DNA from 3 places in the Pseudarthrobacter sp. C1 genome. Region 2 is predicted to be linked to each of the others. Evidence: riboswitches for the same ligand, from Rfam matches in the RefSeq annotation. Region 2 holds a riboswitch; each other region holds the start of a gene.
The links. Region 2 has a riboswitch for cyclic di-AMP ahead of U7114_RS17520 (hypothetical protein). Riboswitches for the same ligand answer to the same signal wherever they lie in the genome.
Positions count from the first base shown of each region.

Region 1 (4,425 bases), on a different contig from region 2:
GCATCCGCTGCTTGCTGGGACTCCTTCGTCATTCGCCGGGAGCCCCGGCGGCTTCAGCATCGTAGTCGGCAGCCAGGGAACGGGCCACGGCCAGGGCGGACTCCATGGAAGCAGCATTGGGTGCCCGGCCCGAGCCGGACGCCAGGCCGGCGGCATACCCGGCAATAAACGTCGTCAGGGGCGCGGCCGGACGGACCACCGAGTGGGCGGCCACACCGGCCAAGGCAAGGATGGCGTTGACGTCCACCTGGACGTCCTCCAGTTCATAGGCCTGGAGGAGGGACCTGCACCACTCCTCCAGCGTTTCATCCTGGCTTTTCACGAACGTGCCTCCCTATTTAACTGCGGCTGCGCCGGTCCTGGCCTTTGTCCTGGTTGCCGGCGGCAATCCCTAGTGCGGCGGCATCATCCCAGGTGTCCACGTCTGCCGTGGAACCTGCAGGGACGGTGACAGGCTGCACCTCCAGACTAGCAAGGAGGGAGCGCACGGAGCCGTTAATAAGGGCGCCACGGGACGAGAGCTGCGCCGCCGAGGTTTTTAACGCAGCCGTGCGGTAAAAACCGGCCAGAGGCTGGAGCCGGCCGTCTTCCGCGCGTGCCATGGCGCCGTCTGCGTTCGTCGAAACCATGGCCGCCACCAGTGCCTCCACTGCGTCCCGGACCAGCGGCATGTCACACGCCAGCACCAAAGTGAACTCCGCCTCGTGTCCGTCCCGGGCCAAGGCGTCAAGTCCGGCGGAGATGGCAGCTGCCGGCCCCGCGAACTCCGGCTCTTCCCGGCAGAAAAGCACCCCGGGGACAGAATGTCCGGCGTCCGGGCCCACCACCGCCGTCCGCGCAGCATCCGCTGCAGCGGCCAGGGCGCGCTGGAGGAGGGTGTCATGATGGAAAACCAAGCCCTGTTTCGGCACCCCGCCCAACCGGGAAGACCGGCCGCCGGCCAGGATCACTGCATTGAAGTCCAGCCGCTTCTGTTCCATGCCCCCAGCCTAGCCATCGGCGGCGCTGCGGGCGTGCCGAAGGTTCCGGTCAGGCGGCCCGCTCCGGCAGAAGGAACGGATCCCAGGCTGGAGTGGGCTTCTCAAGTTCCTTGATCTGCCAGATGGTTCCATGCGGTGGCTCCGGGACGAAACGCAGTTTCCAGCCCATTTCCGCCGGCGTATGGTCGCCCTTGACGTTGTTGCAGCGCAGGCAGGCCGCCACCAGGTTCTCCCAGGAGTCCTCGCCGCCCCGGGACTTGGGGTGGACGTGGTCGATGGTGTGGGCCGCTTTACCGCAGTACGCGCATCTGTGGCCGTCGCGCCTGAGCACTCCGCGGCGGCTGACAGCAGTGGCCTGGTTGTACCTCGGCCGGATGTAACGGTTCAGGAGAATCACCGAGGGACGGCCCAGGATTTCCTGCGGTCCCACCACGGGATCATCGCCTTCGGCAACCACGCTGGCCTTGCCCGTGAGCACAAGCACCAGCGCCCGGCGGAAAGTGATCACCGCCAGGGGCTCATACCCAGCATTCAGAACGAGAGTGCGCATGCACGTACCTCTTCACGGCCGCACCCGTCCAGGGGCACGAGGGCCGGCTGCCCTCGGCATGTCCGGGCTATGGATCGACACCACAAGAGTAAACATAGAAGCGCGCGATCGGCTAATCGCCCTTTCCCTGAACGGTCGTGTCGATCCAGTCAGGCGGCGCATACTGAACGGCTGGAGCAGCCGGCAGTTAAAAGGCAAGAACCCTTGCCGTGAGGGCAAGGGTTCTTTTGAGTCCTGGTCGGACCGCCGGAACTGGCGGGTCAGTTCACTCGGATGAACACGGGGCCGGAGCCGACGTTGGCGCTGAAGACCACCGTCTGGTTTCCGTTGTAGCCACCGTGGACGGCCTGGCCGTTGCCTGCGTAGACAGCAATGTGTGCCATGCCGGCACCGCCGTCGGCGTAGTAGATCAGGTCGCCGGGCTGCGCCTCGGCAGCGCTGACGGTGCGACCCAGGGAGAGGTAGCCTGCAGGCCAGTCGTGGAAGTTGATCCCCACTGCTGCCAGGGAGTTCGTGACCAGCATGGTGCAGTCCTGCATAACACCCAGCTGGGCGTATGCAGCCGACAGGATGGCTGCACCCTTGCCGCTGGCGGAAGCAGTGGGAGCGGCGGCCGGGGCCGAGGCCGTGGAAACCTTGGCCGTGACCTTGGGAGCAGCAGGCTGGGCGACGGGGGCCGGCTCGGCCTCCTGGACCTCGACAGGTGCGGGTTCTTCGATAACCGGGGCCGGCGTGGTGGTGACGGCGGGCTTTTCGAAGGTGATGTTGATCGTGGAGGCCGCGGAGATGGGGGCTTCGACGGCGGATTCAACTTCCAGGGTGGAAGCCGGAGCGGAGTCGCGCTGGACGTTGGAGTCGGCAGCGTTCGCCGCGATGCCGCTGGTCAGTACCAGGCCGGAAGCGGCGGCGATGACAGCGGCCTGGCGGCCTACGCCGCCGGCGTTCTCGCCGACAGCCTTGGCGATGATGGCGATTGAGCTGGTTTTGGTGACCTCGGCGCGATGCCGTGCGGTAGCACGAGTAGTCATCAGTTCTCTCTTTCGTTTTCCTCAGGCCGTTGTGGGCACCAAGGGATGTGGACGCGCCGGCATCTTGGGGGTACGCCGGCACGCCCCGAACGGGGATGTGGTGTTAGCGGAAAGCGTGGTGGAGCAAAGAAATAGTTCTTGGACCCGAGGGTCCAAGAACTATTTGCTGATGGTGAAGAACGAAGAGGTGCCGGTGGCGGCTACGGCGTGGAGCAGCGTGCCCTGGGAGGGGTTGAGCGCGCTGACCATCATGCCGTTGCCGACGTAGATGCCGACGTGCGCTCCGCCGTTCTGCATGACCAGGTCGCCGGGCTGCGGGGTGGAGGTGGGGGTCATGGCAGTCCAGGCGTTGACGCGGGGGATGCTGATGCCGGCCTGGGCGTAAACCCACTGGGTGAAGCCGGAGCAGTCCCATCCGGTGACCGGGCTGGTGCCGCCCCAGACGTAGGGGCTGCCAATGCCCGTGTAGGCGATGGCAGCAATGCCTGAGGTGGAAGCGGAAGAGACAGTCTTGGCCAGCTTGTCCGCTGCAGACTCCGAACTCGACGCTGCGCCCGTTTCCGTGGCGGTGGACTGTGGGCGCACCCGCTCCGGCTTCGGGGCGGCAGTGGTCTTGACCACGGGCCGCTCGAACGACACGGTGGCCGTGGGGGCTGCGGTGACTGCCAGGGCAGCCTGCGCGGAGCCGGACTCGGTGGAAGCGGAAACACCAGCGGTGGTGTCCGCTGCGTTGGCGGGCAGGCCCATGCTGAGGATAAGACCGGAAGCTGCGGCGATAACGGCAGCCTGGCGACCTACTGTCCCGGCATTGGCACTAACAGCCTTGGACATAGTGTCCAAGGGGTTGGTACGAACCGTTTGCGCACGGTGGCGCGCAGAATTATTGCGTGAAGACACGAAGGTAGCCTCTCCCAATGCCTGCGAGGTGAGCTGTCGGATTCGGATGGGAGTCACCCGGCCGCGCTGCTTCCAAGGAAGTTTTGCGACTTAACCCCAAGGTCTTAGCCAAAGCCAAGACCAAAATTGGTTCCCCCGCCCCTGCCAGACGATGAAATGCGAACGGACCTTGAGCGGTGGCAGAGTTAGGCAATCCGCACAAGAGCGTCAACTTCGGAAAAGTTGACGCGAGTTAGACGGTACAGCAGTTTTGAGTGAATGTCACATTCAGGTCACGGCAAGTCACGATCATCTGATAGTTCACCGTCACTTGACTACAGCCAGCCAGTCGGATCGACCACTTCGCCGTTGACCTGCACCTCGAAGTGGAGGTGGCAGCCCGTGGAGGCGCCCGTGGTCCCGCTAAGGGCAATTACGTCCCCGCGCGAGACGGTCTGCCCCTCCCTCACGCTGAAGGAGGAGAGGTGGTTGTACGTGGTTTCCAGGCCGTTGCCGTGGTCCACCACAACGCGGTTTCCGCCGCCGAACTGGTGCCAGCCCACGAAGGTCACGGTACCGGTGGCGGCAGCGAAGACCGACGTACCGCACTGGGCCACATAGTCCTGGCCGCGGTGGAAGTCGCCTGAGCCACCGGTGATCGGGCTGACGCGGTAGCCGAAGGGGGACGCTGTGGTCAGCGTGGCCAGTGGAGCGCCGAGGCTTCCTGCCGAGGCAGCACGTGACACCGAGCCGGCGGACTGGGCACTGAGAAGCTGCTTGAGCTTGCCGTCCGGATCCGCCTGGGTGACCACGGCGGAACGGCTGAAATCGATCTGGGCACCGGCCTCGGCTGAGATCTGCGGCTGCGGCGTGACGGCTGAGGCTGCCATCGGAGTAACACCGGGAGCGTCGGTGGCCATCACGGGGCTGGTGGCCGGCACCGTCACGGTCAGCACCAGGCCTGTGGCTGCGAGTGCGATTCCGGCCTTCT
Region 1 covers NZ_JAYESK010000001.1:545,697-550,121, forward strand. The annotation lists gene U7114_RS02375 (molybdopterin molybdotransferase MoeA) at 1-32, opposite strand, end outside; gene U7114_RS02380 (DUF6457 domain-containing protein) at 29-322, opposite strand; gene mobA (molybdenum cofactor guanylyltransferase) at 339-980, opposite strand; gene U7114_RS02390 (HNH endonuclease) at 1,030-1,530, opposite strand; gene U7114_RS02395 (NlpC/P60 family protein) at 1,791-2,558, opposite strand; gene U7114_RS02400 (C40 family peptidase) at 2,718-3,389, opposite strand; cyclic di-AMP (ydaO/yuaA leader) riboswitch at 3,460-3,657, opposite strand; gene U7114_RS02405 (M23 family metallopeptidase) at 3,770-4,425, opposite strand, start outside.
Region 1: another riboswitch for cyclic di-AMP. It lies ahead of U7114_RS02400 (C40 family peptidase); the one in region 2 lies ahead of U7114_RS17520 (hypothetical protein).

Region 2 (4,425 bases):
GAACCCAGCCTCTCTGAACTCATGAGCATGGGGCTGCGCATGGCGGGCTGGTCCGTGGCAGTAGCTGCCGACGGCCCGGAAGCGGTGAAGCTGGCCAAGGACTTCCGCCCCGACGTCCTGGTATTGGACGTCATGATTCCAGGGTTCGACGGCGTCGAGGTCCTGAACAGGATCCGCGCTTTCGCACCCGAGGTTCCCGCGCTTTTCCTGACCGCCAAAGACGCGGTCCAGGACAGGATCGTGGGCCTCGCTGCCGGCGGCGACGACTATGTGACCAAACCCTTCAGCATGGAGGAAGTCCTGCTGCGGCTGCACCGGCTGGTCCAGCGCTCCGGAGTTGCCGCCATGGACACTGCGGAACTGGTAGTGGGAGACCTTGTGCTCAACGTCGACACCCGGGAGGTGACCCGCGCGGGCGAGGAGCTCCAGCTGACGGCCACCCAGTTCGAGCTGCTGCGCTACCTCATGGAGAACCCAAAGCGCGTCATCAGCAAGGCCCAGATCCTGGACCGGGTGTGGAACTACGACTTCGGCGGGCAGGCAAACATCGTGGAACTCTACATCTCCTACCTGCGCAAGAAAGTGGACGCCGTGCACCCGCCCATGATCCACACCGTGCGGGGCGCCGGGTACGTCATCAAGCCGGCGGAGTAGGCGCGCCATGACCTCCGTGCACACCGCGGAGCCGCAGCCCCGGAGCTGGCTCAAACCCGCCACCTGGCACTTGCGCACACGCCTTATCCTGCTGGCCATGGCGCTGTTGATCGCCATCTGCGGTGCGGTGGGCGTAGCCAGCTACGCCTCGATGGACTCCTTCCTCACCCGCCAGCTGGACGAGCAACTGAGCCAGGCCGCAGCCCGCTCCAACGATCCCGGCCGGCCTCCCTCCGGCGGCTTCAACGGCAGGGACCCCCTGGATTCCCGCGGACAAAGCGTGGGAACACTGAACGCCCGCATCCTCAACGGCCAGGTCAACAGCGCCGGCTTCCTGGCCCCGGACACTACGCGCTCTGCGCTGTCCTCCGAGGACAAGCAGGTCCTGCTCGCACTGGCCACCGATGCCCGGCCCGTTGACCGCACGCTCTCAAACGGTGACTACCGGCTGATTGCGGTCAAGACCAGTTTCGGCGACGTCCTGGTCACAGGGCTCCCCCTGGCCGCCAAGGAGAGCACGCTGACGTCCCTGGTGTGGACCTTCGTGTTCGTCTCGCTGGGCGGGTTGCTCCTGATCGGGCTGGTGGGCACGGTCCTGATCCGCCGCACCATGAAGCCCCTTGAACAGCTCTCCGAGGTGGCCACCCGGGTTTCGCAGCTGCCCCTGGACGCCGGCGAGGTGGCACTCGCCGTTCGCGTCCCGCCGTCGAACTCCAACCCTGGAACTGAGGTGGGCAGCGTGGGGCACGCGCTGAACCTCATGCTGGACAACGTTGCGAATGCGCTGCAGGCGCGGCAGAAGAGCGAGACCAAGGTCCGGCAGTTCGTGGCTGACGCCTCCCATGAGCTGCGCACGCCGCTGACCGCCATCCGCGGCTACACCGAACTGATGAGAATGACGGAAAACTTCACTCCGGACGGGGAGAAGTCGCTGGCACGGGTGCAAAGCCAGTCGGAACGGATGACCGCTTTGGTGGAGGATCTCCTGCTGCTCGCGCGGCTCGACGAGGGCCAGCCGCTGAAGCTTGCCGAGGTGGACCTGACCCAGCTGGTGGTGGAAGGCGTCAGCGATGAGAAGGTCATGGCGCCAGGGCACACCTGGCGGCTGGAGCTCCCCGACGAGCCGGTGGTGGTGAACGGGGATCCGTCCCAGCTGCGGCAGGTGCTGATGAACCTGCTCTCCAACGCCCGCAAGCACACCCCTCCGGGAACCACGGTGGTAACGGGGGTGGAGAAAACGCCGGAGGGCGCCGCAGTGGTGACCGTAACGGACGACGGCGGCGGCATACCGCCGGAGTTCGTGGACCAGGTCTTCGCCCGGTTTGCCCGCGCAGACGCGGCACGTGCGGGGACCAGCGCGCCCGGCGCGTCCGCCGCTGAAGGAACCAGCGGTTTGGGCTTGTCCATCGTCGAGTCCATTGTTGAGGCCCACGGCGGACGGGTAACGGTGACGTCGCAACCCGGCCGCACGCAGTTCGCCCTGCGGATACCCCTCATGCGGGGAATGGCACAAGGCGGCGCGCCGTCATCGTGACCTCCGTTACCAAAATGTGACTTATGCGCTGAACTCCTGTACCGTCGAATGGGTGCGGTCCCCGTTCGGGCCGCATATCCCGGGTTGACGCCAAGCTCTGCCACTTCCCGGATTCCTCTTGAACAACGGCAGAGGCGGGGGACCCACCGTCCCGGGCACTGACTGCCCTTGGGGTTAAGCCTGCACGTGTTTTTTCCGTGCGGCCGGATGCCCTCATCCGAACCCGACAGCTAACTCCGCAGGTGTGAGAGGCGATCTATTATGTCCAAGTTCCTTGTAAAACCACGCCCGAATTCAGGCACGGATGCACGCTCCACGCGTGCAGCAGGCAAATTCCCCTCCGTCGGCCGGCGCGCCGGGCTGCTGGCAGCATCCTGCGCCCTACTTGTTGGAGTTGGCGCTGCGGGCCAGGCCACCGACACGGGTGCCCGCGTGGCAGCCACCGGGGCGCAGGCTTCGGAGTCCCATTCCAAGCTGAGCATGGAGCAGAGCGAAATCCGGGCCAACCCTGCGCCTGAGCCCGCAGCCGAGCAGATCAACGTTGTCCCGCAGGCAGCCGAACCTGCTCCCGTTGCCGAGCCCGCACCGGCTCCTGCGCCGGAACCCGCTCCGGCCCCGGCACCCGAGCCCGCACCCGTCGTCGCGGTTAATGATCCCGCAGGCGCCCAGGCGTACGCCGCAGGCCAGCTGGCTTCCTATGGCTGGGCTCCGGACCAGATGCAGTGCCTGCAGACCCTCTGGACCAAGGAATCGGACTGGACCACCACGGCCACCAACCCGAGCAGCGGCGCCTACGGCATCGTCCAGTCCCTGCCGGCTGAGAAGATGGCCAGCGCCGGAGCCGACTACCTCACCAACTACCGCACGCAGATTAACTGGGGCCTGAACTACATCCAGGAGCGCTACCAGTCGCCGTGTGGTGCACTGAACTTCCACTTGTCGAACAACTGGTACTAGGCGGGATGCAGTAACCTACTTCTGCTGCTCCCCCGCGTCCCGGCCGGGGATGTACTGGACGGCCCACCGGTTCCCGTCCGGATCCGCGAAGTACACAAAATGGCCCCAGTCCTGCACGTCCACTTCGCTCACGTCCACCCCGTTGCCCTTCAGGTGCTCGTAGGCAGCCTGGATGTCGCTGACCACGAGCTGGAGGTTCGAGCCGGTACCCGGAGGCGCGTCCGTGAGCCCTTCCCCGATGCAGATGGAGCAGGCCGAGCCGGGAGGAGTCAGCTGGACAAAGCGGATGGAGTCCGTGGGCCGCTGATCGAAATCGGCATTGAACCCCACCTTGTTGACGTAGAAATCCTTGGCCCGGTCCACGTCGGACACAGGGACAAACACCAGTTCCAGTTTCCAGTCCATCCGCACAGGCTAGCCCTGCGGCCGGGAACAGGAAAGGCCTGGCTTTAGCCTGCGATGTCCTTAGCCTGCGATGCCGTACAGCCGGTCGCCTGCGTCGCCGAGGCCAGGAACGATGTAGGACTTCTCGTTGAGCCTTTCGTCGATGGAGGCCAGCACGATGGTGACGTTGGCGCCGGAGAGTTCTTCCTCCAGCTTCGCCAGTCCTTCCGGAGCAGCAAGCAGGCAGATGCAGGTGACATCAGAGGCGCCGCGCTTGAACAGGAACTTGATGGCTTCGCGCAGCGTCCCGCCGGTGGCCAGCATGGGGTCCAGGACGAAGATCTGCCGGTCGGTAAGGTCCTCAGGCAGGCGCTCGGCGTACGTGATGATGTCCAGGGTTTCCTCGTCACGGGCCATGCCGAGGAAGCCCACTTCAGCGGTGGGGACGAGCTTGGTCATGCCCTCGAGCATTCCAAGGCCCGCGCGCAGGATGGGCACCACCAGCGGGGTGGGCTTGGTGAACGCCGTGCCCACGGTGGTGCTGACGGGCGTTTCGATGGTGACGGGCTCGGTGCGGACCTCGCGCGTTGCCTCGTAGGCGAGGAGCGTCACCAGCTCCTCCGTCAGCTGCCGGAAGACCGGGGACGGAGTGTTTTTGTCGCGGAGGACAGTGAGCTTATGGGCGACCAGCGGGTGGTCCACAACGAGAGTGCGCATTGGTCAAAACTATCACCCGGCCGCCGGCCCCCTCCCCGGCACTTCGCCGCTGGCCTCCGGCTCCCCGGTGTGGTCCTCGCGGAGGACGGGGTGTTCAAACGTGGGCGCAGGGCCCGCGTGCTCGCGGCGGCGTATCAGGTGGAACAGCCGGTGGGCGAGGATCACCATGGACACCCACG
Region 2 covers NZ_JAYESK010000013.1:8,967-13,391, reverse strand. The annotation lists gene U7114_RS17530 (response regulator transcription factor) at 1-654, shown strand, start outside; gene U7114_RS17525 (HAMP domain-containing sensor histidine kinase) at 662-2,188, shown strand; cyclic di-AMP (ydaO/yuaA leader) riboswitch at 2,284-2,444, shown strand; gene U7114_RS17520 (hypothetical protein) at 2,450-3,145, shown strand; gene U7114_RS17515 (glyoxalase superfamily protein) at 3,161-3,550, opposite strand; gene upp (uracil phosphoribosyltransferase) at 3,611-4,246, opposite strand; gene U7114_RS17505 (phosphatase PAP2 family protein) at 4,259-4,425, opposite strand, start outside.

Region 3 (4,425 bases), on a different contig from region 2:
CCGTGGTAGCCGAGTGGAACCTGGCCCGGCTCGCTGAGGCCATGCTGCCGCTCTTCAACGAAGACCAGGAACAGGCTGTCGGCCCCGCGGTGGAGGCCCTAGGCACGTTCCGCGGCCGGTACAGTGATGCCTGGTTCGAGGGCATGAAGGCCAAGCTCGGCGTGCCTGCCGGCCCTGCGGCAGGCCCGGAACGTGACGAAGCCTCGGACCTTGTGGATGGCGTGATCGGCCTGCTGAAGGACGGACCCGTTGACTACACGCAATTCTTCCGGAACCTTGGACAGGCCGCCCGGGGCAACTCCAGGCCTGCCCGCGGCATGGTGCCGGACCTGGGGACTTTCGATGCCTGGGCCGGACGCTGGGCCGCGCTGAAGCCCGACGCCGAACTCATGGACAGCGTGAACCCCGCGTACATCCCCAGGAACCACCTGGTGGAGGAAGCACTGGCCGCTGCCACCGAGGGCGATCTTGACCCGTTTAACCGCCTCCTTGAGGTTGTCCGGTCCCCGTTCCAGGAGCGTCCGGGGCTGGAACGCTACACGGAAGGACCGCCGGAGGACTTCGGCAAATACCGGACCTTCTGCGGCACCTAGCCGTAATTCCAGCGGAGCCAAGGGAGCCCCAAGGACCCTTAAGAACGTGGAAGGGGCGGCAGCCGGTAAACCCGGCTGCCGCCCCTTCCAGCCCCTTCCACAGGGTGGGACTGCCCCGCTGCGAGCGGACTGCCCCGTCGCCGTTGGTTACGCTACGCGGACGAAGGAAGCGCCGCTCAGCCAGCTGATGGAGTGGACTTCGGTGCTGTAACCGTTCACGCCGCCGCTGACAACCTGGCCGTCGCCGGCGTAAACGCCCACGTGGCCGGCCGTGATCACGAGGTCACCGGGAGCGGGGGAACCCACAACAGTGCCGTACTGGAAGAACTGGGTGGGAGCCAGGTCGCCGACGCTCAGGCCAACGGAACGCAGGGCGTTCTCCACCATCGCGGTGCAGTCCTGGCCGACGCCCACCTGGCTGTAAGCCGAGGCGAGAATTGCTGCTCCGGTGCCCGTGCCGGTGCTGGCAGAGGCGTAGGACAAGTTCATCCCCGTGTTCGCCGGTGCCGTGGCAGCGGCGGTCTGGACGGGTGCCGGGGCGGGTGCGGCGGCCGGAGCTGCCGGGGCGTAGCCTGCACCCGGGATCTGGATCTGGTCGCCGGGGTAGATAACCGCGGAGATTGAAAGCCCGTTGGCTGCCAGGACATCGCCCAGGGCCACGCCGTAGGCGGACGAGATGGCGCCCAGCGTGTCGCCGGTTACCACCGTGTGGACGGTGCCGGCTGCCGCAGCGGGGGCTGCAACTGCTGCGGCGGAGGCCTGGACGTTAGTGGTCTCGGTGGTGTCCGGACCGGTCACGCCGGCGTGCGCCGGGGCGCCGACGCCGAAAGCAATGCCGGATGCGGCTGCCACGGCGAGTGCCGGACGGCCCAGGGTCCTGGCCTGCGACTTGGCCGAAACAGCCAGTCCTTCGAGGACGATGGAGCGGGCCGGAGTTGCGCGGTGACGGGCGGTGGTGGAAATTTTTGACACAGTTGATCGCCTCTCCCATGCCTGCGGGGTGAGCTGTCGGGTTCGGGCTGGAGATACCCGGCCGGGAGCAACTCCGAAAGGAACGGAGGCGCCAGCGACTTAACCCCAAGGCCTCTTGAGAGGCCGTGGAAACTTGGTTCCCCCGTCCCTGCCAGCTGGATAGCGATGGTTCCCGGTTCAGCGGCAGGGCTCGGCAAGCTGAGGGGAATGTCCCGTCTGGGAGGGACACCTTAAGACCATAACCCGCCCCGGCGCCGATTGTCACGTTTGGGTAACATGCGAGGTTCTCCTCTCGGTTTATGCAAACGAACCGACTCTGGGTCGCGGGCACTGCGCGCACGCTCAGGCTTTCACCGTGGAAAGTCGATGGCTTGTCTCTGCTGTATAACGATGCAGGCCCCTCATCCTTGAAGTGAAGGTTGAAGCCGGTAAGCTTCCGAACTATGTCCCGTTCCGTTCTAAATGCCCGGCACCGCCTGCCCGGGACACTGCTGGCCGCCGCCCTCGCCGGCAGCGTCTGGCTGACTCCGGCCGGCGCGGCCGAGGGCGTTCCGCCTGGTGGCTACCCCTCGTGGGAGGACGTGGAGCGGGCCAAGCTGACCGAGGCCGGCACGGAAAAAGAGATCGGTATGATCGCAGGCCTGTTGGACGGGCTGCAGGCGCAGTCGGAGGCCTTGGGCAACGCGGCGGTGGCGTCAGCCGCTGAGTCTGCAGCGGCTGATGCCGCGTTGGCAGCATCCACTGCCCGAGTGGAGTCGCTGGCGGAACAGGCCGGGACCGCCAAAGCCGAACTCATCCGCCACAGGAAGGGCATCGGAGCCCTGGCCGCCCAGTCCTACAAAACGGGCGGTACGAACATGGGGTTCTTCGTGGCCCTTGATGCGATCGGGAACAACAATGTCCACGGGCTCAACGTGGTGCATCTGGTGGGCGGCAAAACGGCGGGCCTTGTGGACAAGGCAGCCGCCGCGGGGAAAGTTACGGCTTCGCTGGCCGATCAGGAGAAAGCCGCCCGGGCCGAGCGTGAACGGCTGTCCGACGAGGCGGCGGAAAAGCTTGCGGCGGCCCGATCGGCCCAGGAAGCCATGGCACGCCAGCTTACGGAAGAACAGCAGCGCAGCCGGGAGCTGACCGAGCAGTTGGCGTCCCTGAAGGGCACGACGGCGGCGGTTGAGGGTGAATTCCGGCGTGGACAGGCGGCTCTGGCCGCTTATGAAGCAGCGCAGGAGGCGAAAAGGGCCGCGGCCGGGGAAGAGGCACGACGACGGGCTGCCGCAGCCGCCGCGGCGGCAAAGGCGCAGCCATCTGCTGCTCCCGCCCCCGTGCGTCCGGCTCCTGCCGATCCGGCACCTGAAAATCCTCCGGCCGGCAACCCTGCGCCGCCGGATCCTGCTCCGCCTGTCCCCGCTCCGGCGCCTGCCGCGCCGCCCAGCCCGCCCGCCGTCGTAATTCCCTCTGCTCCTGCGGGTGCGGTCAACGATCCTGCCGGTGCCAAAAGCTACGCCTCGGGCAGGCTGGGGGCCTATGGCTGGGGATCGGACCAGTTCCTCTGCCTTGCCCGGCTTTGGACCAAGGAATCGAACTGGCTGACAACGGCCACCAACCCGTACTCCGGTGCCTACGGCATCCCGCAGGCGCTGCCGCCGGGCAAGTATTCCAGCGCCGGCAGCGATTGGCTGACCAACTACCGGACGCAGATCGAGTGGGGCCTTGGCTATATCCGCGAACGGTACGGTTCCCCCTGCTCGGCGTGGAACCACTCCGTGGCCAGGAATTGGTACTGACACCGCGCTAGGCTTTTCCCATGCCTGATTTCGAAAGATTCCGCGTCCTCCTCGAGGAGGAGCGGAAGCGGAAGGTGGCACTGCTCCCGGCGCTCCGCGCCGACATTGCCTCGGCAAACTCTGCGCGCCAGGATTCGAACGTCGACGACGAACACGATCCTGAGGGTTCCACCATTGCCTTCGAGCTGTCCCAGGCAGCTGCCCTGCTGCAGCAAAGCACCGCCGGCCTTGACCAGGTGGAGGCCGCCCTGGCCCGGATCGCTGCCGGCACGTACGGCATCTGTTCGGTTTGTGGAGAACCTATCGCGGAGGGAAGGCTGGAGGCCAGGCCGTGGACACCGTTCTGCATCAGGCACGCAGCCGCGGGACGTGGCCGATGAACGGCGGGACCGACTGTGTGGCGGCCGCCGCGGCGTTCATCGACCGCACCCTGCAGAATGAAGGCGCCTGGTACCGGGCGGACGACGTCGAGTCCCGGCTGGGCGGGGTGCTGTCCTCCTACGGCTCTTCGGTGGGCGCCGTCCGGGGAACGGTCCGGGACGCCCTGCGGAAGTTCAAGGAGCTGGACCACGATGCCGTGCTCCAGCTGGCGTCCGGGCTGTGGGGCCAGCCGAAACCTGGCAGCAGGCCGGTTTTTGAGCGCCGCCTGGCCGCCGTGGTGCTCCTGCAGTCAAGGGCCGGCCTCCTGCTGCACTCCGACCTGACCCGGATCGAGGGCTTCCTTCGTTCCGCGGAAAGCCCCGAGTTGGTGGACCCCCTGCTGTCCGACGTAGTGTTGCCGCTATTGGCTGGACTGGCAGGACGCGACCGGCAGCGCGCAGGTGTGGTCCTTGCCAGGTGGAGCCAGGACCCGGACGCGCGGCTGCGCAGGGCTGCGGCCTGCATTGGGCAGCAGTCCGGCACTGAGGCCCCCCACAAAGGAGACAGCTATGAACGATCCCTATGACCTGAAACGCTTCGTGTCAGCCCAGGACAGCGGCGCAGGCGAGGGCGGGACCTTCGGGCAGGCCTTGGCTGAGCTTCAGCTCGGCAACAAGGCCGGCCACTGGATGTGGTTCATCTTTCCGCAGCTCGCC
Region 3 covers NZ_JAYESK010000004.1:163,658-168,082, forward strand. The annotation lists gene U7114_RS08395 (protein adenylyltransferase SelO) at 1-593, shown strand, start outside; gene U7114_RS08400 (LysM peptidoglycan-binding domain-containing protein) at 741-1,565, opposite strand; cyclic di-AMP (ydaO/yuaA leader) riboswitch at 1,569-1,769, opposite strand; gene U7114_RS08405 (lytic transglycosylase domain-containing protein) at 2,009-3,349, shown strand; gene U7114_RS08410 (TraR/DksA family transcriptional regulator) at 3,370-3,729, shown strand; gene U7114_RS08415 (DNA alkylation repair protein) at 3,726-4,295, shown strand; gene U7114_RS08420 (DUF1810 domain-containing protein) at 4,279-4,425, shown strand, end outside.
Region 3: another riboswitch for cyclic di-AMP. It lies ahead of U7114_RS08400 (LysM peptidoglycan-binding domain-containing protein); the one in region 2 lies ahead of U7114_RS17520 (hypothetical protein).